Regions from separate parts of the Mesorhizobium sp. C120A genome, predicted to be linked through region 2. Evidence: predicted binding sites of a transcription regulator. Region 2 holds the regulator's gene; each other region holds the start of a gene.
The links. The regulator PhoB, encoded in region 2, activates phosphate uptake and scavenging genes when phosphate is short. The targets are predictions, from matches to a motif close to TGTCATNNANCTGTCAT.
Positions count from the first base shown of each region.

Region 1: ppk2 (polyphosphate kinase 2) is a predicted target of PhoB. The motif match lies at 4,166-4,182, and genes of this name have one in related genera.
Region 3: olsB (l-ornithine N(alpha)-acyltransferase) is a predicted target of PhoB. The motif match lies at 3,104-3,120, and genes of this name have one in related genera.
Region 4: NL532_RS13945 (esterase-like activity of phytase family protein) is a predicted target of PhoB. The motif match lies at 2,211-2,227, and genes of this name have one in related genera.

Region 1 covers NZ_CP100476.1:4,444,379-4,451,579, reverse strand. The annotation lists gene NL532_RS21690 (multidrug efflux MFS transporter) at 1-395, opposite strand, end outside; gene NL532_RS21685 (GntR family transcriptional regulator) at 545-1,210, shown strand; gene NL532_RS21680 (DUF982 domain-containing protein) at 1,293-1,553, shown strand; gene NL532_RS21675 (hypothetical protein) at 1,626-1,784, opposite strand; gene NL532_RS21670 (glycosyl transferase family 90) at 1,963-2,934, shown strand; gene NL532_RS21665 (aldo/keto reductase) at 2,955-3,998, opposite strand; gene ppk2 (polyphosphate kinase 2) at 4,243-5,163, shown strand; gene NL532_RS21655 (dihydrofolate reductase family protein) at 5,349-5,993, opposite strand; gene NL532_RS21650 (winged helix-turn-helix transcriptional regulator) at 6,102-6,797, opposite strand; gene NL532_RS21645 (DUF1330 domain-containing protein) at 6,974-7,201, shown strand, end outside.
Region 2 covers NZ_CP100476.1:1,332,801-1,340,001, reverse strand. The annotation lists gene xylF (D-xylose ABC transporter substrate-binding protein) at 1-288, opposite strand, end outside; gene NL532_RS06615 (ROK family protein) at 555-1,790, shown strand; gene phoB (phosphate regulon transcriptional regulator PhoB) at 1,821-2,510, opposite strand; gene phoU (phosphate signaling complex protein PhoU) at 2,527-3,231, opposite strand; gene pstB (phosphate ABC transporter ATP-binding protein PstB) at 3,273-4,097, opposite strand; gene pstA (phosphate ABC transporter permease PstA) at 4,115-5,431, opposite strand; gene pstC (phosphate ABC transporter permease subunit PstC) at 5,428-6,888, opposite strand; gene NL532_RS06585 (substrate-binding domain-containing protein) at 6,985-7,201, opposite strand, start outside.
Region 3 covers NZ_CP100476.1:1,678,410-1,685,610, reverse strand. The annotation lists gene acuI (acrylyl-CoA reductase (NADPH)) at 1-517, shown strand, start outside; gene NL532_RS08250 (response regulator) at 619-2,907, shown strand; gene olsB (l-ornithine N(alpha)-acyltransferase) at 3,184-4,059, shown strand; gene NL532_RS08240 (trimeric intracellular cation channel family protein) at 4,160-4,792, opposite strand; gene grpE (nucleotide exchange factor GrpE) at 4,931-5,560, opposite strand; gene NL532_RS08230 (hypothetical protein) at 5,820-6,020, shown strand; gene NL532_RS08225 (fatty acid desaturase) at 6,105-7,127, shown strand.
Region 4 covers NZ_CP100476.1:2,887,044-2,894,244, forward strand. The annotation lists gene NL532_RS13940 (L,D-transpeptidase) at 1-561, shown strand, start outside; gene NL532_RS13945 (esterase-like activity of phytase family protein) at 639-2,114, opposite strand; gene NL532_RS13950 (LacI family DNA-binding transcriptional regulator) at 2,276-3,301, opposite strand; gene NL532_RS13955 (Gfo/Idh/MocA family protein) at 3,496-4,527, shown strand; gene NL532_RS13960 (sugar phosphate isomerase/epimerase family protein) at 4,527-5,432, shown strand; gene NL532_RS13965 (substrate-binding domain-containing protein) at 5,549-6,562, shown strand; gene NL532_RS13970 (ATP-binding cassette domain-containing protein) at 6,649-7,201, shown strand, end outside.

The sequences.
Region 1 (7,201 bases), 3.1 Mb from region 2:
GAATAACCGCCGGCAAAGCCGATCAGCAGGCGCAAAAGCACCAATTGCCAGACGGTCTGCACCATGCCGGTCAGCGACATGCAGATCGCCATGCCGAAACTGGCGCGCACCAGCATCACCTTGCGGCCGTAGCGGTCGCCGAGCCGCCCCCACAGCGGTGCGACAAGGGCGGCGGCAAGGAAGGTGGCGCCGAAGGCGATGCCGGACCATTGCACGATCGCCGCGTGGCCCACGGCGCCCAGCTGTTCGACATAGAGCGGCAGGAACGGCAGCAACAGCGTCATCGCCACAAGCGTGCTGAACGATCCGGCAAAGCACACGAGCAGGTTGCGCCGCCAATGAATGTTGTAGGTGGAAGGCGCTTCGGCGGCCTGCGCTGCACTGTCCTGCGGCATGTCCTATCCTGTCCGCTTGCTGCGGATACCATTTTGGGATACCAACTTGGTACCTCATGGACGCAAAGCCCGGCTGCTGTCAATCAGGCGCTCTCAATGTGATCGGCAAGACCAACGGGCAAGGCCGATCGCCAGCAATGGAAGCAACTATGTCGCAGATGCAGATCGTCGAAAAAGCGCTTCGCGAGATGATCCTTGGCCTTGAGGTCGGTCCTGGCGAGCGGCTGACGGAGCGCTGGATCGAGAGCCGCTTCGGCGCCTCGCGCACGCCGGTCAGGGCAGCCCTGCTGCGGCTGGAGACGGAAGGGCTGATCTGCCGCGACGGGCGCGGCTGGACCGTGTCGCCGATCAACCTTGCCGAACTGGAACAGATCGCGGTGTACCGCGAAGCGGTCGAGGTCGCGGCGGTCAGGCTGACTTCGGCGCTGGCCGACAGGAGCGCAGCCGATGTCATCGAGGCGATGCTGGACTCCTGCGACACTGCCACGCCGCGCGAGGAATGGCACCGCGTCGGCATGGATTTCCATATCGAACTGGCGCGGCTCTCCGGCAACGAGTTCCTATTTCGGGCCGTGCGCGATGCCATGACGCGGCTGTCGCGGGCGCGCTGGCTGGAGGTGCGCGACGAGGCGGCTCTTGGCCGCGCCTGGAGCGAGCATCACGCCATTCTGGCAGCGGTGCGGGCCGGCGATGCCGATGCGGCGGCGGCGCGACTTTCCGCCCATATAGCCGGCAGCCGCGCCCGCCTGGTGACGTCGTTGCACAATGACCGGCGCGGCCTACGCGCCAGGGGTTTTGCCGTCGTCGCCGCTTGATACTGGTCACGAAAACGAAAGAACGCCGTCGCGATCCGCTTTCGGCCTCGCTTCGCGGACGCCGATGGCGTAAGAGGCGGCCATGGAAAACAACCGATTTGAAACACCCGTGACCGTTAAGTCGGGCACGGAGGGAAGCACTCAGCTCTTGCGTACGGTGCGCGAGGCTTCCGATTACCTGCTCAACAGCTGGCCCGGCAAGCGCAGCCCCAAGCACCGCGAAGCGCTGCAGGCCTGCCATGACGCGCTGGCCGGCGACAAGCCGGCGATGATTGCAAGACGCGCCTTCATCGCCGCCGCGCGCGAGGTGAACGTCTTCGTCAGCGACAAGGCCCCGGCCTGATCACATCGGCCTGATCACACCGGCATTTTGCCAGGATCCGGCCCGTTTCGCGGGCCGGTGATCCTGTCTTGCCTATTTTTCTGTCTCGGTGTCGGTTTTGGAACTTGCCTCGTTCTCAGGCTCGGCGCGCTCCTTGGCCGCGACCTTGGCGGCGAGCTTCTCCGCCTTCTTGGCGGCCTTCTGCCGGTCGCGCTCTTTGCGTTCCTGACCGTAATTCGGTGGTCGAGCCATATCGTTTCCTTTCGCTGTGCCTGATCCTGCCTAGAAGCATTGGCCGGCAAACACAACAGCGCCGCGAGGGCAGATGCCAGCGGTTCTGGACTTGCGTGATGGCGAACACAATGGTTTAGAAAAGGCTGCGGGACAGTTGCTGGAGCCGCCGCCGACCGATTTCGAATCAAAACGACCGATGGCCACGCTTCAAAGAAACGCACAGAAGCTGATCTACTATGCGCGCAACGCCATGCGCGACATCGCGCCGCCGGTTCTTTTCCGGCGCCGGCTCGGCCGGCTGCTCGATCAGGCCAGGCTTTCCGACGCATCGGTCCGCCAGCGGCTCAATTACTACAACACGCTGCGGGAGCCTTTTAGCCCCAGCCCCGAGGCCGTGCCGGTCAGCCGGCTGCCGTCGGACCGCAGCATGTACTATTACGATCTGAAGGAGTTCACCCGTTATTTCGACCCAGATCTGCGCATCGACCTGGAATTCGGCGACGTCATCGAAGTGCCGAAGATGCCGTCGATCGTCAAGGACCGGCCGATAGCGGGCGACAACGGCAACGGCGTCCTGTTCAAGCTGAACAAGTTCCGTCATTTCTACATGCCGGCCGACGATGTCGCCTTCGCCGACAAGCATCCGCTCGTCGTTTGGCGCGGCGAACTCAACAATCCGATCCGCACCTTGTTGCTGGATGCAGCCCGCAATCTGCCGTTCTGCGATGTCGGCACGCCGAGGGCGACAGCACTTGCGGAATACCGCAAGCCCTATCTCAGCATCGATCAGCAGCGCCGCTACCGCTACATCATCTCGCTCGAAGGCAATGATGTCGCGACCAATCTGAAATGGATCATGAGCTCGAACTCGCTCTGCCTGATGCCGCCGCCGACTTACGAGACCTGGTTCGCCGAGGGGCAACTCGAGCCCGATGTCCATTATGTGCCGCTGGCGCCCGACTTCAGCGATCTGGCCGAGCGGGTGCATCATCTCGAGCAGCATCCGGCCGAGGCCCAGCGCATCGTTGCGGCGGCCAACGCCTATTGCCGCAAATTCGCCGACGAGCGGGCCGAGCAGGCGATCTGCCTGCTCGTGCTCTACAAATATTTCGTGCTCAGCGGCCAGATCGAGCCCGATCCGCAGGTCTGGCGGTTTATCGCGGGCTAGCCGCTTCCGGCGCCCTTAAGTCAGATAACGCTGCGGTCCATAACCAGATCGGCCGGGCCGAAGCGGTCCTTCGCCGTAAACTGCTGGTGCCAGTAGGGATAGAGCACCGGCGGCCGGCTGACGGCATCGAGGCGCTGGCGTTCATCAAAGGACAGCGTCAGGCTTGCCGCGGCGAGATTGTCTTTCAACTGGGCCTCGTTGCGTGCGCCAATCACCAGCGAACTGACGGCCGGCCGGCCAAGCAGCCAGGCCAGCGCCACCTGGGCCGCCGAGACGCCGCGAGTGGCGCCGATGTCGACCAGCACGTCGACGATCCGCCACAGCCGGTCCTCGTCGCGGATCGGTGGTTCCGACCAGCCGCCGATCTGGCGCGCCGTCGGACTGTCGCGGCGGTATTTTCCCGACATCAGGCCGCCGGCGAGCGGGCTCCACACCAGCACGCCAAGGCCCTGGTCGACCGAGATCGGCAAGAGCTCATACTCGGCCTCGCGTGCTTCCAGCGTGTAGTGGATCTGCTGGGTGACGAAGCGCGGCTGGTGCTGGCTGTCGCTGATGCCGAGCGCCTTCATGACCTGCCAGCCGGAATAGTTGGAGCAGCCGACATAGCGGATCTTGCCCTGGGCAACCAGCGTGTCGAGCGCGGCGATGGTTTCCTCGAGCGGCGTCGCGCCATCCCATTCGTGCAGGAAATAGATGTCGATGACATCTGTCCTGAGGCGCTTCAGGCTCTTCTCGCATTCGCGGATCAGATGATGGCGCGACAGGCCCTCGTCATTGGGGCCCTTGCCGATCCGCATGCGCGCCTTGGAGGCGATCAGCACGTCGTTCTTGCGCTTGCCGCCGAGCGCCTCGCCGATGATCTCTTCCGACAATCCGTTCGAATAGACATTGGCGGTGTCGATGAGATTGATGCCGGCATCGATGCAAGTGTCGATGATGCGCGAGGCCTCCGCGAGATCGGAATTGCCGACGGCAGCGAACGGCCCGCTGCCGCCGAAGGTCATGGTTCCCAAGGTCAGCGTCGAAACTTTCAAGCCGGAACGGCCAAGCGTGCGGTATTCCATGTCAGATCCTCGTAGTTTTGGTGGGGAGGTGGTTTTAGCAGGAAAGGGCGGGGAAGCCCGAACGGGTCCGCCATTTGTAGGACAATTTGAGCGGCTTGTCGCCATGCCACGGCGATGGATCAGCCATGCCTCGCCGATTTGCAGCGATGATCGGCTGGCTGGCGGGTTGCAATAAAACCGTCATTGCCGGCCTATATCAAGTCGGCTCAGGGTTTCATGTCAGCCGGCAAGCGGAGCAGTGGAAATGACCGAGTTGAAGCAGAATTCTCCGGCCAGGGATTGGCTGGAAGCCGAACTCGCCGACATGCTCGACGAGGACTATGAGCTTGAAATGTCGGAGCCGGCGCTGTCGCTGGAGATCTCCAAGATCTACAAGAACGCGCATCCGCCGTCGATCGACCGCATGCAGTATTTCCGCGACCTGATCGGCTTGCAGTCGGAACTAATCAAGCTGCAGTCCTGGGTCGCCTACCACAAGAAGAAGCTGGTGGTGGTTTTCGAAGGACGCGATTCCGCCGGCAAGGGCGGCGTCATCAAGCGCATCACCCAGCGCCTCAACCCGCGCATCTGCCGCGTCGTGGCGCTGCCGGCGCCGACCGAGCGCGAAAAATCGCAGTGGTATTTCCAGCGCTACGTGCCGCATCTGCCGGCCGGCGGCGAGATCGTGCTGTTCGACCGCTCCTGGTACAACCGCTCCGGCGTCGAGCGGGTGATGGGCTTTGCCGAACCCGATCAGGTCGAAGAGTTCTTCCGCGACGTGCCGGAGTTCGAGCGCATGCTGGTCCGCTCCGGCGTCACGCTGGTCAAATACTGGTTCTCGATCACCGACGAGGAACAGCAGATGCGCTTCATGATGCGCATCCACGACCCGATGAAGCAGTGGAAGCTGTCGCCGATGGACCTGCAGTCGCGCGTGCGCTGGGAGCAGTACACCAAGGCCAAGGAAGAGACGTTTGCCCGCACCAACATCCCAGAGGCACCGTGGTACATCGTCGAAGGCAACGACAAGAAGCGGGCGCGGCTGAACTGCATCGACCATCTCCTCAAACAGCTGCCCTATGAGGACGTGCCGCACGAAGAAATCACGCTGCCCGAGCGGGTGTTCAACCCGGAGTACGAGCGCCAGGTCCTGCCGCGCGAGCTTTACGTGCCGGAGAAGTATTGAGCACTTTTCCTTCTCCCCGTTTCACGGGGAGAAGGTGCCGGAAGGGCGGATGAGGGGCAGCTCCGGCGACGAATTCACAGCCGTCGGACGCTGCTAACCTCCAAAGCAGCGCTGCCCCTCATTGCCTGCCGGGCATTTCTCCCCGTAGAACGGGGAGAAAGAAGCCTGCGCCTATCACTTCGCCACTACACCCGCTTGATCGTCACATGCGTGGCGAGCGCTGTCGCCACCTGCTCGGTGCACTGGTAACCCAGCTTCAGCATATCCAGCCCGGCAAACAGGCTCTCGCCCCTCCCGAGCAACACTGGCGACACCGCCAGATGCAACTCGTCGATGAGCTTCTCTTGCAGATATTGCCGGATGGTGGAAACGCCGCCGCCGACGCGGACATCCTTGCCGCCGGCCGCGGCCTTTGCTTGTTCGAGCGCGGCGTGGATGCCGCCGGTGACGAAGTGGAAAACGGTGCCGCCTTCCATCGCAATGGGGTCGCGCTTGTGATGGGTCAGCACGAAGGTCGGCACATGATAGGGCGGGTTGTCGCCCCACCAGCCTTTCCAGCTCTCGTCCGGCCATTCGCCGCGGATTGGGCCGAACATGTTGCGGCCGAGGATCCAGGCGCCGACATTGTGGAAGCTGCCGATGGTGAACCGGTCGTCCACATCGGTGGTGCCGCCATCCTTGCCGACCATCTCGTGGAAGGTGCGGGTGCCGGTCATCCATTTGTGCAGATCTTCGCCACCAACGCCGAGCGGATTTTGCAGGTCCTGGTCAGGACCGGCGCCGAAACCGTCGAGCGACAGGGTGAAGGCATTGACGCGCAGTTTGGACATGGAAGACTCCCTTTGGTGACCAGTTGCGATTTGCAATCAGTATCCAAACCGATTGCATATCGCAAGTAGTTTTTAGAGGCAAGCCGATCTGTGGAATGCGCAGGGACCTCAAGCCGCCACGCGCTTCGGCATCACCGCAAACGGGCTGAGCCCAAGCCAGATCTGCATCTTGCCGGCGACGTCGAGATCGCCGGTCAGGCTGATCTTGTCGCGTTCCTTATGAACTGTCGTCAGCCCCATCCAGATCGAGGTCATGGTGCACAGATCGGTCGAGACGTAGAGATCGACGTCGAAGCCCGGATCGTACCAGCAAAGATCGACCTCGCCCTGCTTTTCGACGATCAGCCACCACGATCGTTTTGACGCCGGCAGGTCATGGTACAGGAATTGTATCACGGTGCGCCCGTCCGGCAGCGGGCTGGGGTTCAGATTGCGCCGCATGTCCCACATCAGCAGCGACGGATCGAGGTTTTTGAGCGACAGCCTGGCCTCGACCCATTTCTGGCCCCAAAACCCCATCGCCTCGACAACCGGGCGCAAATCCCGGCCCGCCTCGGTCAGCCGGTATTCGAACACGCCCTTCTCGGTCGCGATCTCGGTCCGCTCGACGATGCCGCCGGCCTCGAGGTCCTTGAGCCGTTGCGACAGAAGGGTTGGCGACATTTTCGGCACGCCGCGGCGCAAATCGTTGAAGCGGGTCGATCCCGCCACCAGTTCGCGCAGCAGCACCATGGTCCAGCGTGTGCAGAGCAGCTCGGCGGCCATGGAGAGCGGGCAGAATTGCTTGTAACCGGCTTGTGTCATGTGGTGAGCTCCAAAAGATGTTGCCGGACCTTATTCAGAAAACCTGAGTTCAGCCAGTACAGAAGCTGTACTGGCACCCCCGGTACAGTTCTGTGACTGGAGCGGTCCGGCGCCGCCATGCGAGGCAGCGGTCACGTCACCGGGCAGTCCGGTGCCGATCCATGAGGAGTTGGACAATGACCGCTTACGTGATCGCAGACATCAAGGTGAAGGACGACAAATGGGTGCCGGCCTATGCCGCTTCGGTGCATGACCTCGTCCACAAGCATGGCGGCAAGTATCTCGCCCGCAGCGGCAATGTGAAGACGCTGGAGGGCAAGCCGCTCGACACCAGCCTGATCGCCATCATGGCGTTTCCGTCGGCAAAGGCAGCCGAAGCCTTCACCAACGATCCGCAATACGCT
Region 2 (7,201 bases):
GATGGCCGAGGCGTCCTGCGCCAGGATGATCAGCGAGTTGGCGCCCTGCGAGATCAGGCTTTCGACGTCGGTCAGCTGCTTGCCGGGATTGGACTGCGCGTCGGCCGAAATGTACTTGTCGCCGGCGGCTTCGATCGCCGTTTTCATCGCCGCCTCGTCGGTCTTCCAGCGCTCTTCCTGGAAGTTCGACCACGACACGCCGATGACCTTGTCCTTCGCCTGCGCGACCGACATCAGCGCCAGCGACATGGCGACACCCGCCAGCATGGCGGCTGCAAATCTGTTCATTATAACCCTCCCTGCGCCGCCCACGGCGCGACAAAACCGGCCCGAAGGCCTGCACAAAGAGGCTCCATTTTTTCGAGCCTCGAAAAAATACTGGTTCAATGATAAGGCACTGTCAACATCGATTATGATGGATTCTGATGGCGTTGCCGAATTTTTTCGAGCTCCGCAATAAACAATGACAGGGCTGCCGGCGTCTGCCAATATTTGGCTGGTGCCGTCGAACGCCTTCACTATCATGAGGCGCGAGGAGGCCGGGAGGAAAACAAATGTCGGTTGGGATCCGCCACGACGATCTGCGCCGTCGCAACCGTGCGATGGTGATTTCGGCCGTGCGCCGGGCCGGCCAGCCGTCGCGGACCGAGATTGCGGCGACCACCGGCCTCAGCCATTCGACGATATCGGCAATCTCGTCTGATCTAATTCAAGAAGGCATCCTGATTGAAGGCAAGCCTGGCGAGACCGGCTCGCTGAAACGCGGCCGGCCGCAGGTCGGCCTTGGCCTCAACCCGGAAGCGGCGGCGGTCATGACCGTGGTGCTGTCGCTGAACTTCCTCTCCGTCACCGTCATCGACTATGCCGGCCAGGTGGTCGCGGAAGAACAGCGCCGGCTCGACACGCTGACCATGCCGCGCGACGAGCTGATCGGCGAATGCGTAGCAATCGTCGGGCGGCGTCTCGCGGACCCGGACCTCGATGTCCAGAGCATCGCCCGCATTGCCATGGGCATCCAGGGCATCACCGATTCGCAGGCGCGGGCCATGCTGTGGTCGCCAATCACGCCACTGACCGACATTGCCTTCGCCGACATGTTGGAAGCGGAATTCGGCATTCCTGCCACCATGGAGAACGACTGCAATATGATGGCGGTGGCCCTGCAATGGCGCCAGCCCGAGCGCTACCGCGACAATTTCATCGCGATCCTCTTGTCGCACGGCATCGGCATGGGGCTGGTGCTGAAAGGCGAACTGTTCACCGGCACCCATTCCTCGGGCGGCGAGTTCGGCCACATGATCCACCGTCCGGGCGGCGCGCTCTGCCGCTGCGGGCGGCGCGGCTGCGTCGAGGCCTATGCCGGAAACTACGCCATCTGGCGCAGCGCCAAAATGATGAGCGAAGATGCCGAGCCGGTCGATATCGGCGACGCTGATATGCGCGCACTCGCCGCGCGCGCCCGCGAAACCGATGGCCCGGAGCGCGAAGCCTATCGCAAGGCCGGTGAGGCGCTCGGCTTCGGCCTCGGCAGCCTGTTTGCACTGATCGATCCGGCACCCGTCGCCATGGTCGGCGTCAGCGCCGCCGCCTTCGACTTGATCGAACCGGCATTGCGCGAAGCGATCGCCCAGACCGCCGGCGGCCAGCACTCGAAATCGATCTCCTTCGACACCGAGCCCAACGAGCTGCCGCTGATCCGCGAAGGCTGTGCCATGCGCGCGCTCGGCTTCGTCGATCAGGAGATTTTCGCGCCGGGCATTCAGGCCAAATCCGGCAAGCATGTCGCCTGAATGGCCGGCAACGGCGCGACGCGCAGCATCCTAGTCTTCCCTGATCGCGTAGCCGGCGCCGCGAATGGTACGGATGACATCCGGCATGCGGCCGTTGTTGACCGCTTTGCGTAAGCGCCCGACATGGACGTCGACGGTTCGCTCGTCGATATAGATCGTCTCGCCCCAGACATTGTCGAGCAGTTGGCTGCGCGAGAACACGCGGCCGGGATGGCGCATCATGAATTCGAGCAGCCGGAACTCGGTCGGTCCGAGCCTGATCTCGCTCTTCTTGCGGTAGACACGGTGCGACTCGCGGTCGAGCACGATGTCGCCGACCTTGAGCACGCTGGACAGCACTTCCGGCTTGGCCCGGCGCAGCAGCGCCTTCACGCGCGCCATGAACTCCGGCGTCGAGAATGGCTTGACCAGATAGTCGTCGGCACCGGTGGACAGGCCGCGCACGCGATCGCTTTCCTCACCGCGCGCGGTCAGCATGATGATCGGCAGCCGCTCGGTTTCGGGCCGCACTCTAAGCCGCCGGCAGAGCTCGATGCCGGAAACAGCGGGCACCATCCAGTCGAGCACCAGGAGATCGGGCACGTTTTCCTGCAGGCGGATCTCGGCCTCGTCGCCGCGTGTCACCACCTCGACCTGATAGCCTTCGGATTCGAGGTTGTAGCGGAGGAGCACGCCCAGCGGCTCCTCGTCCTCCACGACCATGATGCGTGGCGCGATCATAGGCAGTTCACCCTCATCAGGCCGGCGTGGCCATCGCCGTCTCGTCCTGCTTCGGACGATTGGCGGGCAATTGCTGGCCGGTCAGCACATAATACGCATTTTCGGCGATGTTGGTGACATGATCGCCGATGCGCTCAAGATTCTTGGCGCAGAACAAGAGATGCGTGCAGGCGGTGATGTTGCGAGGGTCTTCCATCATGTAGGTCAAGAGCTCACGAAACACGGACGTGTATTTGACGTCGATGCGCTCGTCGTCATTCCTGAGTTTTGCAAGCGCTGCCGCATCGGTGGCGGCATATTCCTCGACGACGCCTTGCACCTGGATCAGCACCAGTTGCGCCATGGCATCGATGGAGTGCGAGAGGTCGCGCGGCGTGACGCTCAAGCCCACGGTGCCGACGCGTTTGGCGATGTTCTTGGCGAGGTCGCCGATGCGCTCGAGGTCGCCCGCCATGCGGATCGAGCCGACCACGGCGCGCAGATCGTTGGCCATCGGCTGGCGCTTGGCGATCAGCGTGATGGCGCGGTCGTCCAGTTCGCGCTGGCGCGCATCCATGATGGCGTCGTCGGAAACGACACGCTGTGCCAGCGCATTGTCCGAATTGAGCAGCGCCCTGGTCGAGCCGCTGACCATCGAGCCTGCCAGATCGCCCATGTCGCGGATCAGCTTGCTGATCTGCCCGAGCTCTTCATCGAAGGAGGCGACGGTATGTTCACCCATGATCTTGGTCCTCGTGCCTAAAAATTCACCCGCCGGACGGCTCAGCCGAAGCGGCCGGTAATGTAGTCCTGGGTGCGCTTGTCGTCGGGGTTGGTGAACATCTTGTCGGTGACGCCCTCCTCGACGAGATAGCCGAGATGGAACATCGCCGTGCGCTGCGAGACGCGCGCCGCCTGCTGCATCGAGTGGGTGACGATGACGATCGTGTAGTTCTGGCGCAGTTCGTCGATCAGCTCCTCGACACGGGCGGTGGCGATCGGATCGAGCGCCGAGCAGGGCTCGTCCATCAGGATCACCTCCGGCGACACGGCGATGGCGCGCGCGATGCACAGGCGCTGCTGCTGGCCGCCGGACAGGCCGGTGCCGGGCTCCTGCAGGCGGTCCTTGACCTCGTTCCAGATCGCAGCCTTCTTCAGGCTCTGCTCGACGATCTGGTCCATGTCGGACTTGCGCTTGGCCAGCCCATGGATGCGCGGGCCGTAGGCGACGTTCTCGTAGATCGACTTCGGGAACGGGTTGGGTTTCTGGAACACCATGCCGACGCGGGCGCGCAGTTCGACGACATCGATGTTCTTGTCGTAGATGTCGTCTTCATCGAGCGTGATCTTGCCGGTCACCCGCGCCGAATCGATGGTGTCGTTCATGCGGTTGAGGCAGCGCAGGAAGGTCGACTTGCCGCAGCCGGACGGGCCGATCAGCGCCGTCACCTGGTTCTGGCGGACGTCGAGATTGACGTCGAACAACGCCTGCTTCTCGCCGTAGAAGACGCCGACCTTGTCGCCGCGCATCTTGATGACTTCGTTCGACTTGGCGTTCATTTTGTCGCCCACTGCATTCTCAAGGGACTGTTCGGTCATGATGTTCATACCAAATTGCCTTTTTTCTACCAGCGCCGCTCGAAGCGGCGCCGGAGCACGATCGCGGTGATGTTCATGGCCATGAGGAAGACGAGCAGGATGATGATGGCGCCGGACATGCGCTCGACAAAAGCGCGCTCAGCCTCGTTTGCCCACATATAGATCTGAACCGGCAGCGCGGTCGCCGGATCGAAAGGCGTCGTCGGATAATCGGCGACGAAAGCGACCATGCCGATCAAGAGCAGCGGTGCTGTCTCGCCGAGCGCACGCGCCAGGCCGATGATGGTGCCGGTAAGGATGCCTGGGGCGGCAAGCGGCAGGATGTGGTGGAACACCATCTGCATCTTGGAGGTGCCGAGGCCGAGCGCCGCCGAGCGGATCGACGGCGGCACCGCGGCGAGGGCGGCGCGCGTGGCGATGATGATGGTCGGCAGCGTCATCAAGGTCAGCACCAGGCCGCCGACGAAGGAAGCCGAGCGCGGCATGCCGAGGAAGTTGATGAACACGGCAAGGCCAAGCAGACCGAAGACGATCGACGGCACCGCCGCGAGATTGTTGATGTTGACTTCGATCAGGTCCGTAAAGCGGTTCTTCTTGGCGAACTCCTCCAGATAGATCGAGGCGGCGACGCCGATCGGCAGCGCCAGCAAAAGCACGATCACCATCATGTAGAACGAACCGATGATGGCCACGCCCATGCCCGACGTCTCGGGCCGGCTGGAGGCGCCATAGCTGAACAGGCCGGTGTTGAAATGCTCGGCCATCGCGCCTTCGGCTTTGAGCTTGTTCATCCAGTCGATCTGCTGGTTGGACACCTTGCGGCGCGCTTCATCGACGCCGAGGTCGATCTGGCCCTTGAAGGCCGAGTCGAGATTGGCGGCGGCCAGGATGTCGACGTCACGCGTCGTGCCGATCACCGACGGATCGGCGGAGACGATGTCGCGCAGCTGCACGCGGGCGCCTTCCGACAGGAAGCCCTTGAGCTTCAGCATCATCGGCTTGTTGGCCGGATCGATGCCGAGCTTGGCCACCAGTGCGTTTTCGGCGAGCTTGGGATAGTTCGCCTTGATCAGCACGGTAGGGTCGGTCGCGCGCTTGCCGGAGGGATCGATCACCTTCTCGTCGAAGGTGACCGGCAGCGTCACCGTCGTCTGCCAGAAGGCGGTGTAGCCTTTCGAGACGATGGTGATCAGCATGATGGCCAGGAACGCCAGGCCCACCGAGATCGCAATCACGCCATAGATGCGGAACCGGCGTTCGGCGGCATAGCGCGCCTTCAGCCCGATGTCGCGGCGCGGTCGCGCGACGGCGCCCGCCATCGTGTCCAGGGGGATGTCGGTCATTCGTACTGCTCCCGGTACTTGCGCACGATGTAGAGGGCGACGATGTTCATCACCAGCGTCAGCGCGAACAGCGTCAGGCCGAGCGCGAAGGCGACCAGCGTCTGCGGCGAGTTGAACTCGAGGTCGCCGGTCAGCTGGTTGACGATCTTGACGGTGATGGTCGTCATCGCCTCGAACGGATTGGCCGTCAGATTGGCGGCGACGCCCGCCGCCAGCACGACGATCATCGTCTCGCCGATGGCGCGCGACGCCGTCAACAGGATGGCGCCGACGATGCCGGGCAGTGCCGCCGGCAGGATCACCCGCTTGATCGTCTCGGAGCGGGTGGCGCCGAGGCCGAGCGAGCCGTCACGCATTGCGCGCGGCACCGCGGTGATGATGTCGTCGGACAAAGAGGACACGACCGGGATCAGCATGACGCCCATCACCAGACCGGCGGTGAAGATGCTCTGGCCCTGGATGAAGGGCGAGCCGCCGGTGAGTGCCGCCGACAGGTCGCGCAAGAACGGTCCGAGCGTGACAACGGCGAAGATGCCGTAGACGATGGTCGGAATGCCGGCCAGCAGTTCCAACGCCGGCTTGACCACCGAGCGCACACCGCGCGAGGCATATTCGGACATGTAGACCGCCGACATCAGCCCGACCGGCACTGCGACCAGAAGCGCGACGGCGGCGATGTAGAGCGTGCCGGCGAGTAGCGGGATCAGGCCGAACTGACCCTGGCTGCCGCCGGAACCGGCGGCGGCGAAACGCGGATCCCACACCGTGCCGAAGAAGAAGCTCATCGGCGATACGCTCTCGAAGAAGGTGATCGTCTGGAACAGCATCGACAGCACGATGCCGACCGTGGTCAGGATGGCGATGGTCGAGGCCGCAAGCAGCCCCCACAGCATCAGCTTCTCGACATTGTTGCGCGCCCTGGCGCGCGGCGCGATCTGCCTCAGCGCATAGAAGGCGCCGGCGACCGACAGCGCGAAGGTCAGCACGGCGCCGAACAGGCCGAGCCGGTCCTGGACCTGGTTCGCCTCGACCGCGATCGGGATCATATAGTCCTGTGTGTCGCTGGCCAGTGCCACGCCCTTGGCGGCGAGCAGCGGCTGCAATTCGGCGAAAGTAGCGGGAAGTGCGGTATCGCCATCGAGCCGGCGCAGGCCCTTGGCCAGGCTCTTCACCAGGCTGGCGTCGAGCGCTTCGCTGGCCACCTTTGTGTCGGCGGTGCGCTCGGGCAAAGCGGCATGGATGTGCCGGTCGAGATAGAAGGAAGAGCCGATATCCCAGACGGCGAGCAGCAGGACGGCAGGCAGGACCGCGAGCAGAAAGGCCCACCAGCCATGATAATGCGCGCGCGAATGCGGCTTGACCTTGCCGGTATCCTGCGCCGCTGCGCGCTGGCGGCCGATCACAAAAGCGACCACGCCTATGGCGATGACTATGGCGAGTACGAGCAAGGACGACATCACCCACCCCAGGGAAAATTCAGATCGCCGCCACCGTTGCGGCAAGCGGCGAAATCAGGGCGCGGATTTGGTCCGCGCCCTGATCCGGTCGGTTGATTACATCGTCTTTCCGGCGGCGAAGGCGTCGCGCTGGCCCTGACGTTCGGCGTCGGGAGCGGAAACCAGGCCGTACTGGGCGAGCGGGCTTTCCGGGCCGATCATCTGGTCATCAAGGAAGAACTCGACATATTCCTTGAGGCCGGGAACGACGCCCAGATGCGCCTTCTTGACGTAGAAGAACAACGGCCGCGACACGGGGTACGTGCCATCGGCG
Region 3 (7,201 bases), 350 kb from region 2:
GGGTGCAGCCGGCGGCGTTGGGTCGGTCGCGGTCTCGATCCTGTCCAGCCTTGGCTATCACGTCATCGCCTCGACCGGCCGCAACGCCGAAAGCTCCTATCTGATCGACCTCGGTGCCGCCGAAGTGATTTCGCGCGAGGAACTCTCCCAGCCGGCCAAGCCGCTGGCCAAGGAGCGCTGGGCCGGCGGCATCGATGCCGTCGGCAGCCACACGCTGGCCAATGTGCTGTCGATGACCGCCTATGGCGGCGCGGTCGCCGCCTGCGGCCTGGCGGGTGGCATGGATCTGCCGTCGAGCGTCGCCCCGTTCATCCTGCGCGGCGTCTCGCTGCTCGGCATCGATTCGGTGATGGCGCCCAAGGCCGTGCGCCTCGAAGCCTGGCGCCGCATCGGCAGCGATCTCGATCTGCAAAAGCTCGCCGGCCTGTCGACGACCATCGGCTTCGACGACATCATCGCCGCCGCCCACGACATCGTCGAGGGCAAGATCAGGGGGCGCATGGTCGTGGATATGTGAGGCCCCGAAGCCGCCAGAACGGGCGGCAAAAATGCATGACCGCTAAAATTCGAACGATCCGCCGCGCTTTTCCATAATCTCTATCTGGCAAGGAGTTCCGCATGATCGCGGAGTCCGCCAGGAAAGAGAAGAGCCGCGCCGAAAGCATCGACGGGCCGAACCCGGCGACGCCCAAGCGGCAGCATGTTGCCGCGCCGCCGCTGGCGCCGGATTTGCCGCGCCCCACGTCCGAGGGCCTGCCGTTCCTGACGGTGGTCGCCAGTGTCGTGCTGCCGGGCCTCTCCCACCTCACCGGTGCGCCGATCTTCATCACCCTCGGCCTGCTGGCGACAGGCGTTGCCGGCGTCGCCATGCACCTGCGCAACCGCCGCACCGTCCACCGCGCGACGGCCTTGCTCGACGAAACCGCCGCGCGCAGCCGCGCCGAGATCGAGACGCTGGCCGACCGCATGTGGGAGATGCAGGAGAGCGAGGAGCGTTTTCGCGGGCTGATCGATGCGCTCGGCGATCTCGTCGTCCACCGCGACCGCGACGGCCACATCGTCTATGCCAACATGGTTTTCGCCGGCCTCGTCGGAACCGATCAGCGCGACCTTGCCGGCAGGACTCTGGCCGACCTCGGCATCGATGTCGGTATCGTTCCCGACGCCGCCTTTTCGGATCACGAATGCCTGAGTTCCACCGACGTCTCCATCCGCACGCCGAACGGTCCGCGCTGGTTCTCGTGGATCGAACTGTCGGTGCGCGACAAGGATAGCGGCGCCGTCTCGCACCGGGCGATTGCCCGTGACATCACCGCCCGCAAGCGCGCCGAATCCTCGTTGATCACCGCGCGCGAGCGCGCCGAATATGCCAGCCAGGCCAAGTCGCGCTTCCTCGCCACCGTCAGCCATGAGATCCGCACGCCGATGAACGGCATCATGGGCATGGCCAAGCTACTGGCCGACACCAATCTGTCGCCCGAGCAGCGCACCTATGTCGGCGCCGTCTCGACCTCGGCCAGCGCGCTTTTGGCGCTCATCGAAGACCTGCTCGACTATTCCAAGATCGAGGCCGGCCGCTTCGACCCGGAACCGCAGCCGACATCGTTGCGTGAAATTGCCGACAACATCATCGAACTGATGGCGGCGAAAGCCTTCGCCAAGAACATCGGCCTCGGCTGTCATGTCGAGCCCGACGTGCCACAGATGATCATGGCCGATCCGGGAAGAGTCAGGCAGGTGCTGCTCAACCTGATCGGCAATGCGATCAAGTTCACCGACACCGGCGGCGTGCTGGTTTCGGTTGCACGGGCCCGCACCGAGACCAGCGACCGCATCTGCTTCACCGTCGCCGACACCGGCCCTGGCCTGCGCGAAGAGGATATGGAGCGCATCTTCGAGGAGTTCGAACAGTCCGACGGCACCTCGACCCGCACCCATGGGGGCGCCGGCCTCGGTCTGGCCATATCGAGGCGCCTGGTCGCCGCCATGGGCGGTGCCATTTCGGTGTCGAGCCGGCTTGGCGAGGGATCGGAATTCGTCTTCGAGATCCCGGCCGCAGGAGCAACCGAAGCACCGCAGAACCGGCAGAACATCCTGGCCGGCCGGCGCGCCGTGATCGTGTCGAAGAACGCCGTCGAGGCGGACGCCATCGCCCGCACCATCCGCGCCCATGGCGGCGCCGTCGACGTCGCCGCAACCGCTTCCCAGGCGACGCCCTTCGCCGAACATTGCGATGTGCTGTTGATCGACGCGGCCCTGGAGGACGGCGACGGCAGACTGCTCAAGCGCCTGCGCCAGAGTGGCTTTGCCGATTGCGAGGCGATCACGCTGATCGCGCCGACCGACCGCGGCATGCTTGGCGAATTCCGCACCAGCGGCTACGCCACCTTCTTGGCGAGGCCGGTGCGCGGCGAAACCCTGCTGCGCGTGCTGCTGACCAGTCATGCCCCTGCCTTGCCGCCGCCCAAGCCGGAAAAGACCGGCGCGTCCTCGCTTCGTGCCCATGGCGGGCGCCAGCAAGGTTTGTCGGTGCTGATCGCCGAAGACAACGACATCAACGCCATGCTTGCCCGCGCCACGCTTTTGAAGGCGGGACATCGCGTGAAAGTGGTCGGCAATGGCAAGGCCGCGGTCGAGGCGGTGACCGAAGCCGGGCTGAAAAATCGCTTCGATGTGGTGCTGATGGATTTGCACATGCCGGTCATGGACGGGCTGGACGCGATCGCCGCCATCCGCCGCCACGAGGAGGAAATGGCTGTGCCGCCGGTTCCGATCATGGTGCTTTCGGCCGACAGCCAGGAAAAGACCCGCCACACCGTGCTCGCCCATGGCGCCAGCGGCTTTGTCACCAAGCCGCTCGATCCCGACGCGCTGGTCCATGCCGTCGAGGGCCAGGTGGCCGCCTGAATTCATGTCGCTCAAAAGTGGCCCCGGTTTTGAGAAGACGACATGCACAAAACAAAGACTTGAAGCGCGTCGCGTGAATCGTCCCAGCGCGACGCGCTTCAAGGCGACGCTGGCGCAATCCTCGCGTCACGTAGGTAGCCGAATGAGGGTTTTCGCCAGCCGACGAAGTATTGCCCGTCGCGCCGTATCACGGTACTGTCACAATCCTGTTGCACCTACACCGTATCCCCGTGCCAAGAGGGATGGCTCGAAGGAGAATCACTCGTGCATACAGTTATGCCGGAATGTGACACTCGGCCCAGCGCAGGCGGCGCTTTGCTCGCCGCGCGGAACGCCGATGCCGTCGCAACAGGCGCACCGCTGGGCCGTATCGGCAATCTCGAAGTGCGGCTTGCCCGCAATGAGGCCGAGATCGCCGCCGCGCAGGAAGTGCGCTACCGGGTGTTTTATGACGAGCTTGGCGCCAGGAAGGACCTGTTCCAGGCGCAGGACCGGCGCGACGCCGACCGCTTCGACCCGCTGTGCGACCATCTCCTCGTGCTGGACACTTCGATCTCCGGCCCCGAGCATCGCCGCATCGTCGGCACTTACCGCCTGCTGCGGCAAGAGATTGCGGCGACCGCCGGCGGCTTCTATTCCGAAGGCGAGTTCGAACTGACCAAGCTGATCGCCCGCCATCCCGGCCAGCGCTTCCTTGAGCTCGGCCGCTCCTGCGTGCTGCCGGAATACCGCTCGAAGCGCACCATCGAGGCGCTGTGGCAAGGCATCTGGGCCTACATCAACCACTATGAGATCGGCGTGATGACCGGTTGTGCCTCGTTCCCTGGCACGGTGCCGGCTGCGCATGCCGAGGCGCTCACCTACCTTGCCCATCACTGCCGGACCAACTCCGCCTGGGATGTGCGGGCGGTCTCCGGCCGCTATTGCTCGATGGATCTGATGCCGATCGAGGCAGTCAACGCCAAGGCGGCGATCGCGGCCATGCCGCCGCTGGTCAAGGGCTATCTGCGCGTCGGCGCCCGCATCGGCGACGGCTGCGTCATCGACCGTGAGTTCTCCACCGTCGATGTGTTCGTGGTGATGCCGGTCAAGGAAATCGGCGCCCGCTACGTCAACTATTATGGCGGGGAAGCGCAGCGCTTTGCGGCGTGAGGCAGTAGGCAGTAGGCAGTAGGCAGTAGTGAAGGCTGCCGCGAATTGCTGACTACCGACTATTCCCTATTCCCTATTCCCTATTCCCTATTCCCTCTCCCTACGGAATATCCTCCGGTCGCCGTCCCGGGCGGCTCTTGTAGGACGGAAAGGTCCAGCCGAATTTCAGCGCGCCGCCGCGCACCAGGAAAGCCGCGACGAAGCCGGCAATATCCGAGGCGAGCGGCGGCAGGCCGGCAAGATCGCCAAGTGTGTAGAGGCCGGCGCCCGCGAGTGCGGCGGTGACGTAGATTTCGGGCCTGAGCAGCACCGATGGCTCGCCGGCCAGCAGATCGCGCAGGATGCCGCCAAATGTGGCGGTCAACACGCCCATAACAACGGAGACGACCGGCGAGCCGGTGATGGCCAGCCCCTTGGCCGCGCCCATTACGGAAAAGGCCGCCAATCCGATGGCGTCGAGCCAGAGCAGCCATTTCCAGCGGGATTCGACGCGGTGGGCGATGAAGAAGACCAGCACCGCAACCGCCGCGCAAACCAGCACATAGCCGGAGTTGGCGACCCAAAAGACGGGCAGGTTGAGGATGACGTCGCGAAGCGTGCCGCCGCCAATGCCGGTGACGCTGGCCAGAAACAGGAAGCCGATAATGTCGAGCTGCTTGCGCGAAGCCGCCAACGCCCCGGTCGCGGCAAAGACGGCGACGCCGGCATAGTCGAGGAGGTCGATGGGTGTCAGGGACATGAGGTAGTAGGGATTGGGAATTAGGGAAAGTATGAATAACACGAAGCCGCGCGATTGATACGCCTGCCTATTCCCTATTCCCTATTCCCTATTCCCTATTCCCTATTCCCTATTCCCTACTGCCTACCCTACTCACGCATCCTTCTCGGCCTGCTCGTTCACCGGCCCCGGCTCGACCGGCGCTTCGGTGGCCGCGATCTTGGGGCCGCCCTTGGCGACCCCGACCATGGCCGGCCGCAGCACGCGCTCGCCGATCGAATAGCCCGGCTGCACGACCTGGACGACGGTGTTGGCCGGCACATCGGGATTGGGCACTTCGAACATCGCCTGGTGGAAATTCGGGTCGAACTTCTCACCTTCCGGTTCGAGCTTCTTCACCCCATGCCGTTCCAGCGTCGACAGCATGGCGCGCTCGGTGATCTCGACGCCGTCGATCAGCGCCTTGAAGCCGGCATCTCCGGCCGCTTTCGCCTCGGCGGGGATAGCATCGAGCGCGCGGCGCAGATTGTCCGACACCGACAGCATGTCGCGGGCGAAATTGGCCACCGCATAGGCGCGCGCATCATGCACGTCGCGGGCGGTGCGGCGGCGCAGATTCTCCATCTCGGCTGCGACGCGCAGCGCGCGGTCCTTCAGCTCCTCGTTTTCCTTCAGCAGCCGCACCAGCGCTTCATAGTCGCCGTCGATGCCGCCTTGCGTGCGCTCGGCCTCGGCCGTTTCGATATCCTCGGGCGCGCGTTCGTCTTTTGTCTGGTCGCTCATCGCCATTTCCCGTCATTCGAATGGTTTGGATTTGCGCCCGATATCGAGGTTTGGCGGCCAAAAATCAAGGGGCAAGCCCAGGAGGACGCCCCACAGCAGGCAATGTTGCGGGCTGCCCGTCGGACTTGGTGCGGGGCGCAAGGACGTTCAAAATTAATTCAAACTTTACCGTAACGGCAGCCTTTGCTTGCCAATACCCCGCTATGGGGAACCATTCAAAGCTTGGAGGAGTTTTGAAACCGACACAGGATTTGAGACAATGGACCGCAATACTGGCAACAGAAGCGAAGAGCTCGCCGCCGACATCAGGCGCCAGTTCGGCACCGAGGCGACGACGCGCTTCTTGCGCACCTTGCCGGCCTTCCGCACCGAGGCCGACATTCCCGCCCGTTTCCGGGATCTGCTCGACCGGCTGGACGGCATAGAAGCCAGCATGGCCGGCGGCCAACGCCGTCAATAGCGATGCTATCGCGCGACAATTACGCGCAGTAATTTTGCGTGAGCTTTTCCTTGCGGCAGCGGGACGCCCCGCCTATGCTTCCTGATGAACATGATTTCCCCCGAGACGGCCGCCAACAGCAAGCGCGCCTGGTTGAAGATCCTGGCGCGCTACAAGAAGCCCGACCGGCGACGCAGCACTCTTGAACTCGCCATCACCCTTATTCCTTTCGTTACGCTGTGGGCGCTGTCTTCGGCAGCCTATTCCTATGGCCACTGGTGGGGCTTGATCCTGATCCTTCCCGCCGCCGGTTTTCTGGTGCGGATCTTCATGATCCAGCACGATTGCGGCCACGGCTCCTTCTTCGCCAACCGCACTGCCGACGACTGGATCGGCCGCGCGCTCGGCGTGCTGACGCTGACCCCTTACGATTGCTGGCGGCGCGCGCACGCCACCCATCACGCCAGCGCCGGCAATCTTGACGAGCGCGGCATAGGCGATATCAGGACGTTGACGGTTGCTGAATACCGGCAGCTGTCTTGGCGGGGACGCCTTGCCTATCGTCTCTACCGCCATCCCCTGGTGATGTTCGGCCTTGGCCCGATCTGGCTGTTCATCTTCGAGCAGAGGCTGCCGGTCGGCATGATGCGCGGCGGCCTGACGCCCTGGGTGTCGTCGATGACCACCAATCTCGGCATCGCGGTCGCGGCAGCGCTGCTTATCTGGCTGGTCGGCCCCGGCGCTTTCCTGATCGTCCATTTGCCGATCGTGATCCTGGCCGGATCGGCCGGAATCTGGCTGTTCTACGTCCAGCACCAGTTCGAGGAGACGGAATGGGCGAAGGACGAAGAGTGGGAATTCCAGCGTGCCGCCCTGCACGGCTCGTCCTATTATGATTTGCCGCCGGTGCTGAACTGGTTCACCGGCAATATCGGCGTCCATCACGTGCACCATCTCTCGGCCAAGGTGCCGGGCTACCGGCTGCAGGAAGTGCTGCGCGACTATCCCGAACTGCGCGGCATCGGCCGCGTCACGCTCCTCGACAGCCTGCGCTGCGTCAAGCTTGCGTTGTGGGACGAGAACCGCCGCAAGCTGGTCTCGTTTCGCGAAGCGCGGGCCTTGGCCTAAAAGCAATTCCAGCAAAGTGTGAGGCGGTTTTCCGGGCTTTCGCTTGGGAATTCCGTAAGACAAAGAAAAAAACC
Region 4 (7,201 bases), 1.6 Mb from region 2:
GATCCGAAATTCGTGCGCCAGATCGTGGACGATCCGACCGGCGAAAAACCCGGCACGATCGTCGTCGATACATCCGAGCATTTTCTCTATCTGGTGCGCGACGGCGGCAAGGCAATGCGCTATGGCGTCAGCCTCGGCAAGGCCGGGTTTGGCTGGACCGGCAGCGCCGTGATCCAGGCGCGCAAGAAATGGCCGGTGTGGACGCCGCCGCCCGAAATGATCCAGCGCCGGCCGGAACTGGCGAAATACAAGGACGGCATGCCGCCCGGACCGCAGAGCCCGCTCGGTGCGCGCGCGCTCTATCTGTTCCGCGACGGCAAGGACACGATGTACCGGCTGCACGGCACGCCGGAATGGGATTCCATCGGCAAGAACGCGTCGTCGGGCTGCGTGCGCTTCATGAACCAGGACATCATCGACCTCTACAGCCGGGTCAACGGCGTAGCCCAGGTCTATGTGCGCCCGAACCTGTCGGCCGCGGGCAAGATCATGGCTGTGTCGAGCCGGACCGCCGAGCCGATCGATGCCGGCGTGCCAAGGGATGCGGAGATTTTGAAATAGGTGCCTTCACGGCATCGCTGATCGCCGACAAACGGTAAAGGCGGACGCGCCGGGCGCGTCCGCCTTTCCGTATACGGCTACTTCTTGGCGAGGCCCGGAAGCGTGACCTGATAGACCAGGAACATGGTATCGACATCGGCGCCGTCTTCGGCCTTGTAGGGCGCGCCGACCTGAAAACCGTCCTGGGTGAGAAAGTCGTTATCGTTGCCGACGAACAGGAAATAGTCGTCGGGCAGCGCCGGATCGAGCACGCTGACCACCGACATTGCTTCCCACTTCTCCGACAGATTGTTCTTGTCGTTGGGCTTGCCGTCATGCAGGCCGAAACGGCCGAGTTCCTTGTTGTCGTTGATGTCGATGAACGGCGTCAGCTTGGCCGGGGTCACCGAGGGGTCGAGCACGCCCTTGGGCGCCAGCGGCTTGTCGGCGGCATCGAAGGCGCCGCCGGCAATGTCGGTGGCGGCCGAGACGTCAACGACGAAGATCTGGCGCACAAGCGACGTGTCGCCCTTCACCCCCTGGCCGTTGCCGCTGTCGCGCGCCAGCATCAGGAAGGTCTTGTCGGACAGCGCCACGATTTCGCTCTGCGCGGCGACTTTGGTCTTGTCCTTGGCGTCCTTGAACACCGGCAGCGGCACGGCATATTCATGCACCAGCTTGAGATGGGCCGGGTCGGAGGCGTCGTAGACCAGCGCGCGAGTGTTCTGGCGCGTCGCGGGCGAATCGCCGCCATCCTGGCGGGGCGCCGACTGCAGCACAGTGATCAGCGACTTGCCGTCCGGCGTCAGCGCCATGCCTTCGAGGCCTTGATTGTTCTGGCGGCCGGTTTCGGGATCCTTCGGATCGGGTTCGGCTGCACCGGGGCCCGGATTGTCGGAGGCGAAGTTCGGCGCGCCCTTGCGCATCGGCACCAAAGCGGCGGGCGGCTGCGTTGCCGACAACAGATGGCCGTCGGCCGAGAAGCGGTAGATGTTGGGGCCGTATTCGTCAGAGATGAACATGGTGCCGTCGGGCAGCCGCGCGGTCGCCTCATTGTCGAGCGCCAGCTTGCCATTGGCCTCGGGCAGGATCGGCAGGTCGCCATTGGCCGCGCGCACGCCGTTGAGCGGATCGAGGCCGGTGGCGTCAGCGCCCTTGTCGTCGGTGAGGAGCAGGGAATCGGCAAGCGTCGCCTTGACGCCTGTCTGTTCCTGGCCGGAGGTGGGCGTGGCGCCTAGTGCTACCGGCGTGAACTCGATGCGAATAGTGTTGAGGCGCGGCCGGTAATCGGTGGTGCCGACGACATTGTAGCCACGGTCCGGCAGCAACCAGAGCGAGCCCTTGTAGCCGTCCGCGCCACGGGTCCAGCTTGCGGCGTCGATGGACATGCCGGAGGCGGAGCCGAAGGTCTCGCCGAACTTGTCCTTCTGATCGGCCGGGATGCGGCCGACGCCGACCAGGCCCTTGTTGACGAAGCCACCAACGGTGGCTGTGCTGTCGGCAAGGGCAGGGGTCAGGGCGGTAAACAGCGCCAGCGCGGCGCCGAGCGACACGGTTCGGTGCGAGATTTTCATGGAGATCCTCTTTGTGACAAGCCTTGAGCGGCGCAAAGGGGCCACCGCATCGCATCGACGATGTCGCCCTCTCGCAAAGCGGTCTAGGACGCGAACATGATACTTGCGTGACAGAGCGGGCCTCTTCCTTCTCCCTTGTGGGAGAAGGGAGAGACGCACTATCAATCGCTGTCGCGCGCGATCAGCTCCAGCGGCCAGACTTCGCGGATGATGCGCGGACCTTCCGGGCCGGCAAAGGCGGGAAGCGAGGCCAGCAGCATTTCGGCCAGCCGCCGGCCCATCGGCTCCAGCGACGGACGGAAGGCGGTCAGCGCCGGTGAAAAGTAGCGGCAGAGCGGCGTGTCGACGATGACGATCACCGCGATGTCGTGGCCGGGCCTGATGCCCATCTCGGCCAGTGCCTTGCAGCCGCCGAGCGCCATTGCGTCATTGTTGAAGATGATGGCTGTGGGCCGGTCCTTGGAGAGCATCACGCGCGGCGTCACCTGGTAGCCTCCGGCCTCGTTGATGAAGCCGTCGGCGATCAGGCCGGGGTCGACTTCGATGCCATGCCGCTCCAGCGCCTTGCGGTAGCCGTCGAGGAACAGGTAGCCGAAGTTGAGATCAAGCGAAGGGCGGATGGCGGCAATGCGGCGGTGGCCGCGCGCGACCAGCCGGTCGACGGCTTCATCACCCGCCCTCTCGAAATCTATATCGAGCGAAGGATAGGTGTCGTCGCCGGATTGACTTCGGCCAAGCGTGGCGAAGGGAAAGCCGGCCTTGCTGAGATAGTCGATCCGATCGTCTTCCCGCCGTGTATTGGCCAACACGACCGCGTCGGCCCGGCGCGTCTCAACCACGCGGCGCAGCCTCTCCTGCTGATATTGGCCGGGCTCGCCCATGACGACCATCAGATCCAGGTCATCCTCGGCCAGCCGGCCCTGCAGACCGATCAGGAACGGGATGAAGAACGGTTCGCCATATTGCTGGTCGCCCGGATGCGGCTGCAGCATGAAGGCGATCGAATGGGTGGTGCCTTGCCGCAGGCTGCGGCCGGACTGGTTGGGCGAATAGTTCAATTGCTTGGCGGCGGCGAGCACGCGCTGGCGGGTGTCGGCATTGACGTCGGCGCGGCCGTTCAACGCCCGCGACACGGTGCCGATCGAAATGTTCAGGTGACGCGCTAGGTCATGGATACTGGACGCCAAGGACAGTTCTCCCCCTGTCTTGGCTAGCACCGGCTGCCGCCCAGGCCAAGGCTTCGGGATGATTTTCGCTGACAGCCGATTGACATTCTACGCCATCGGGTGTGTTCTCGTAAACGTTTACGGAGAAACGTTTACGGTGATGCCGGAAATGCCGTGACATTCGGTCTGGAGGGACCGGACGGGAGGAATGCCGGATGATGAATGCCGTCCTCGTCGGCTGTGGTGCGATGAGCAAGGCCTGGCTCGATGCCGCGAGGCAGATCGACGGGCTGGCCATTGTCGGCCTTGTCGATCTCGACGCCGAACGGGCGAAGGCGAGGGCGCACGAATACGGGCTCGACGGCGCGGTAATCGGCACCAGCCTCGACGCGGTGCTCGACCAGACCAGGCCCGACGCGGTGTTCGATGTCGTGGTTCCAGCCGCCCGGCGTGATGTCGCCTTTGCCGCCTTTGCCCATAATTGCCATCTGCTGACGGAAAAGCCGCTGGCCGATACTCCGGAAAATGCCCGCGCCATCGTCGATGCGGCACGTAACGCGGGGCGTATCCATGCGGTCGTGCAGAACCGCCGCTACGTCGCCAATGTCCGGCGCATCAGGCGCTTTCTCGACTCCGGCGCCATCGGCAAGCCAACCAGCATCCATGCCGATTTCTTCGTCGCGCCGCATTTCGGCGGCTTCCGCGAGGAGATGGCGCATGTGCTTTTGCTCGACATGGCGATCCATACTTTCGACGCCGCCCGCTACATGGTCGGCGGCGATCCCGCCGGCGTCTTTTGCCAGGAATGGGAGCCGGCGAATTCCTGGTACCGGCAGGGATCGTCGGCCAGCGCTATCTTCGATCTCGGCGGCGGCAAGGTGTTCACCTATGCAGGCTCTTGGTGCGCGGCGGGCTTCCGCACCAGCTGGGAGAGCACGTGGCGCATCGTCGCCGAGCACGGCAGCCTGGTCTGGGACGGCGAGGACGGACTGAAGGCCGAGGTTGTGTTGTCGGTCCGCGACGGCCTGTTCGACCTGACCCAGCCCATCACAGTACCGCCGCTCGATTCCGCCGACCGCGTCGGCGGTCATCTCGGCATCATCAAGGATTTCATCCACGCCATCGAGACCGGCAGCGAGCCGGAAACCCGTGGCAGCGACAACATCAAAAGCCTGGCCATGGTTTTTGGCGCCATCGAAAGCGCCGAGACCGGACGGCGCGTCGCAATCACACAGGAAGCATCATGATGCCAAACCCGCTTCTCGACATCCGGATCGGCACCATGGTGCGGGCCAATCTCGAAGACCCGGCCGCCTACATCAAAGAGATTCTGCCGCTCGGCTTCGAGAGCATCCAGCCCTTCTTCTGGCAGACGCTGGGCGGCAAGGATTTGCCGCGGCTCGCCGGCGAGATCCGCGAGGCGATCGGCGATGCCGATGTCGTCGTGTCGTCGATCGGTGTGTTCGGCAATCCGCTGGAGGATGGCGAGGTCGATCGCGGCGTGCTCGCGGCCTGGGAAACGGTGATCGACAATGCGCATCTGTTCGGCGCCTCGACGGTCAGCGGCTTCACCGGCCGCCTGCGCGGCAAGAAGCTGACCGACAGCCTGCCGCGCTTCCGTGAGGTCTGGGGGCCGCTGGCCAAACGCGCCGCCGACAAGGGCGTGCGCATTGCCTTCGAAAATTGCGCCATGGACGGCAACTGGGCCGCCGGCGACTGGAACATCGCCCACAATCCGGACGCCTGGGAGCTGATGTTCAACGAATTGCCCGACGACAATCTCGGCCTCGAATGGGAGCCCTGCCACCAGCTTGTCTACCTCATCGACCCGATGCCGCAGATCCGCAAATGGGCGCCGCGCATTTTCCATGTCCACGGCAAGGACGCGACGGTGCGCTGGGATGTGATCCGCGAGCACGGCGTGTTCGGCAAGCTGCCCTTCGTGCAGATGCGCACGCCCGGGTTTGGCGACAGCGACTGGACGCGGGTGATCAGCGAATTGCGGCTGGCCGGTTACAAGGGCGCCATCGACATCGAGGGCTGGCACGACCCGGTCTATCGCGGCGACCTCGAAATCACAGGCCAGGTGCGCGGGCTGGAATACCTCAAGCAATGCCGGGGAGGAGCGACCTACCTGCCGAACCCGGCGTGACCGAGGGCCGGTGGGAGGAGCCGGCCTGACAGATTCCCAAGCACTGCCGACAAGCACTGCCGACAGGCGAACGACGAAACCCCTCGGCTCACCGAGGACAAAAGGGAGGAACGTGCATGAGCATCGCAATGAGAACGACACTTCTGCGCTCGACCGTCGTGGCCGCCGCCACGGCGCTGTGCGCTGCCATCTCCACTCTGCCGGCGCAGGCGCTCGACGCCCAGTGGTGCAAGGATGTCCACATCCGCTTTTTCGTCGGCGGCGCCGAGGGCGACGCTTTCGGCACCATCGTCTACAATGGCGCCAAGCAGGCGGCGTCCGATCTCGGACCCAAGGTCGACTACATCTTCTCGCAGTGGGACGTCGAGAAGATGGTTCAGCAATTGCGCGAGGCCGTCGCCGTGAAGCCCAACGGCATTGCCATGATGGGCCATCCCGGCGACGCCGCGATCATGCCGCTGGCCGAACAGGCGCACAAGGACGGCATCAAGATGATGTACCAGAACGTGCCGGTGCCGACGGTGGTGGCTGCGTTCGGCGGCGGCTATGTCGGCGCCCAGCAGGAGCAGCAGGGCCGCGCGCTCGGCGTCGAAGCGTTCAAGCTCGGCAATCTCAAGTCCGGCGACAAGGCGATCATGATCGGCCCGTTCGAGAACGAGGCCCGCGGCGCGCGCGAGCGCGGCACGGTGGCAGCACTCAAGGAAGCCGGCGTCGAGGTCATCCAGCTGTCGTCGCCGCCGAGCGGCGAATGGGCGTCCGACCCCAATCTGGCGATACCGGTGATCACCGCGGCCCTGCTCAACAATCCCGACGTCAAGGCGGTCGGCTATCCCGGCGGCCAGATGCTGGGCAACGTCGCCACCTACATGCAGGCGGCGGGGCGCAAGCCGGGCGACATCTTCAATTTCGGCTTCGACACCAGCCCGCAGATCGTCGAGGCGTTCAAGGGCGGCTGGGTGCAACTGACGGCCGATCAGCAGCCGTTTCTGCAAGGCTATCTGCCGATCCTCAGCCTTTGCCAGCAGGTGGTGCTGGGCCTGGCGCCGATGAATGTCGACACTGGCGCCGGCTTCGTCACGCCGCAGAATTACGAGATCGTCGCCGAGCTCGCCAAGCAGGCGCTGCGCTGACCTCCCAAACTGCCGGCTGGGCGCAAGCCCGGCCGGCAGGACCGCCGGCACCAGGCCGGGATGATACCACAGGAGCGAGGATCGCCATGGCCGAACGCATCATCGAACTGCGCGACATCAGCAAATCCTATGGCCAGGTCTATGCGCTGGGCGGGGTCAATCTCTCGGTCGACCGCGGCGAGGTGGTTGGCCTGATCGGCGACAATGGCGCCGGCAAATCGACGCTGATCAAGATCCTGTCCGGCGTCGTCAAGCCGACCAGCGGCGAGATCCTGGTGCGCGGCAAGCCGGTGACCGGCTGGAGTGCGGCACGCTCGCGCGACGCCGGCATCGAGACGGTCTTCCAGGACCGGGCGCTGGCCGTGCAGCAGACCATCGTGCGCAACATCTTCATGGGCCGCGAACTCACCGGCTTCATGGGCTTTCTGAAGGTCAATAAAGAGATAGAGGAGGCGAGCCGGCTGATGCGCGAGATCGGCTTTACCTCGAAAGTGTTCACGCCGCATTCGATCGTCGGCCAGCTCTCCGGCGGCGAACGCCAGGGCGTGGCGATCGCGCGCGCCATCTACAAGCAGGCCGAGCTGATCATCCTTGACGAGCCGACGACGGCGCTGTCGCTGACCGAGACCGCCAAGGTCT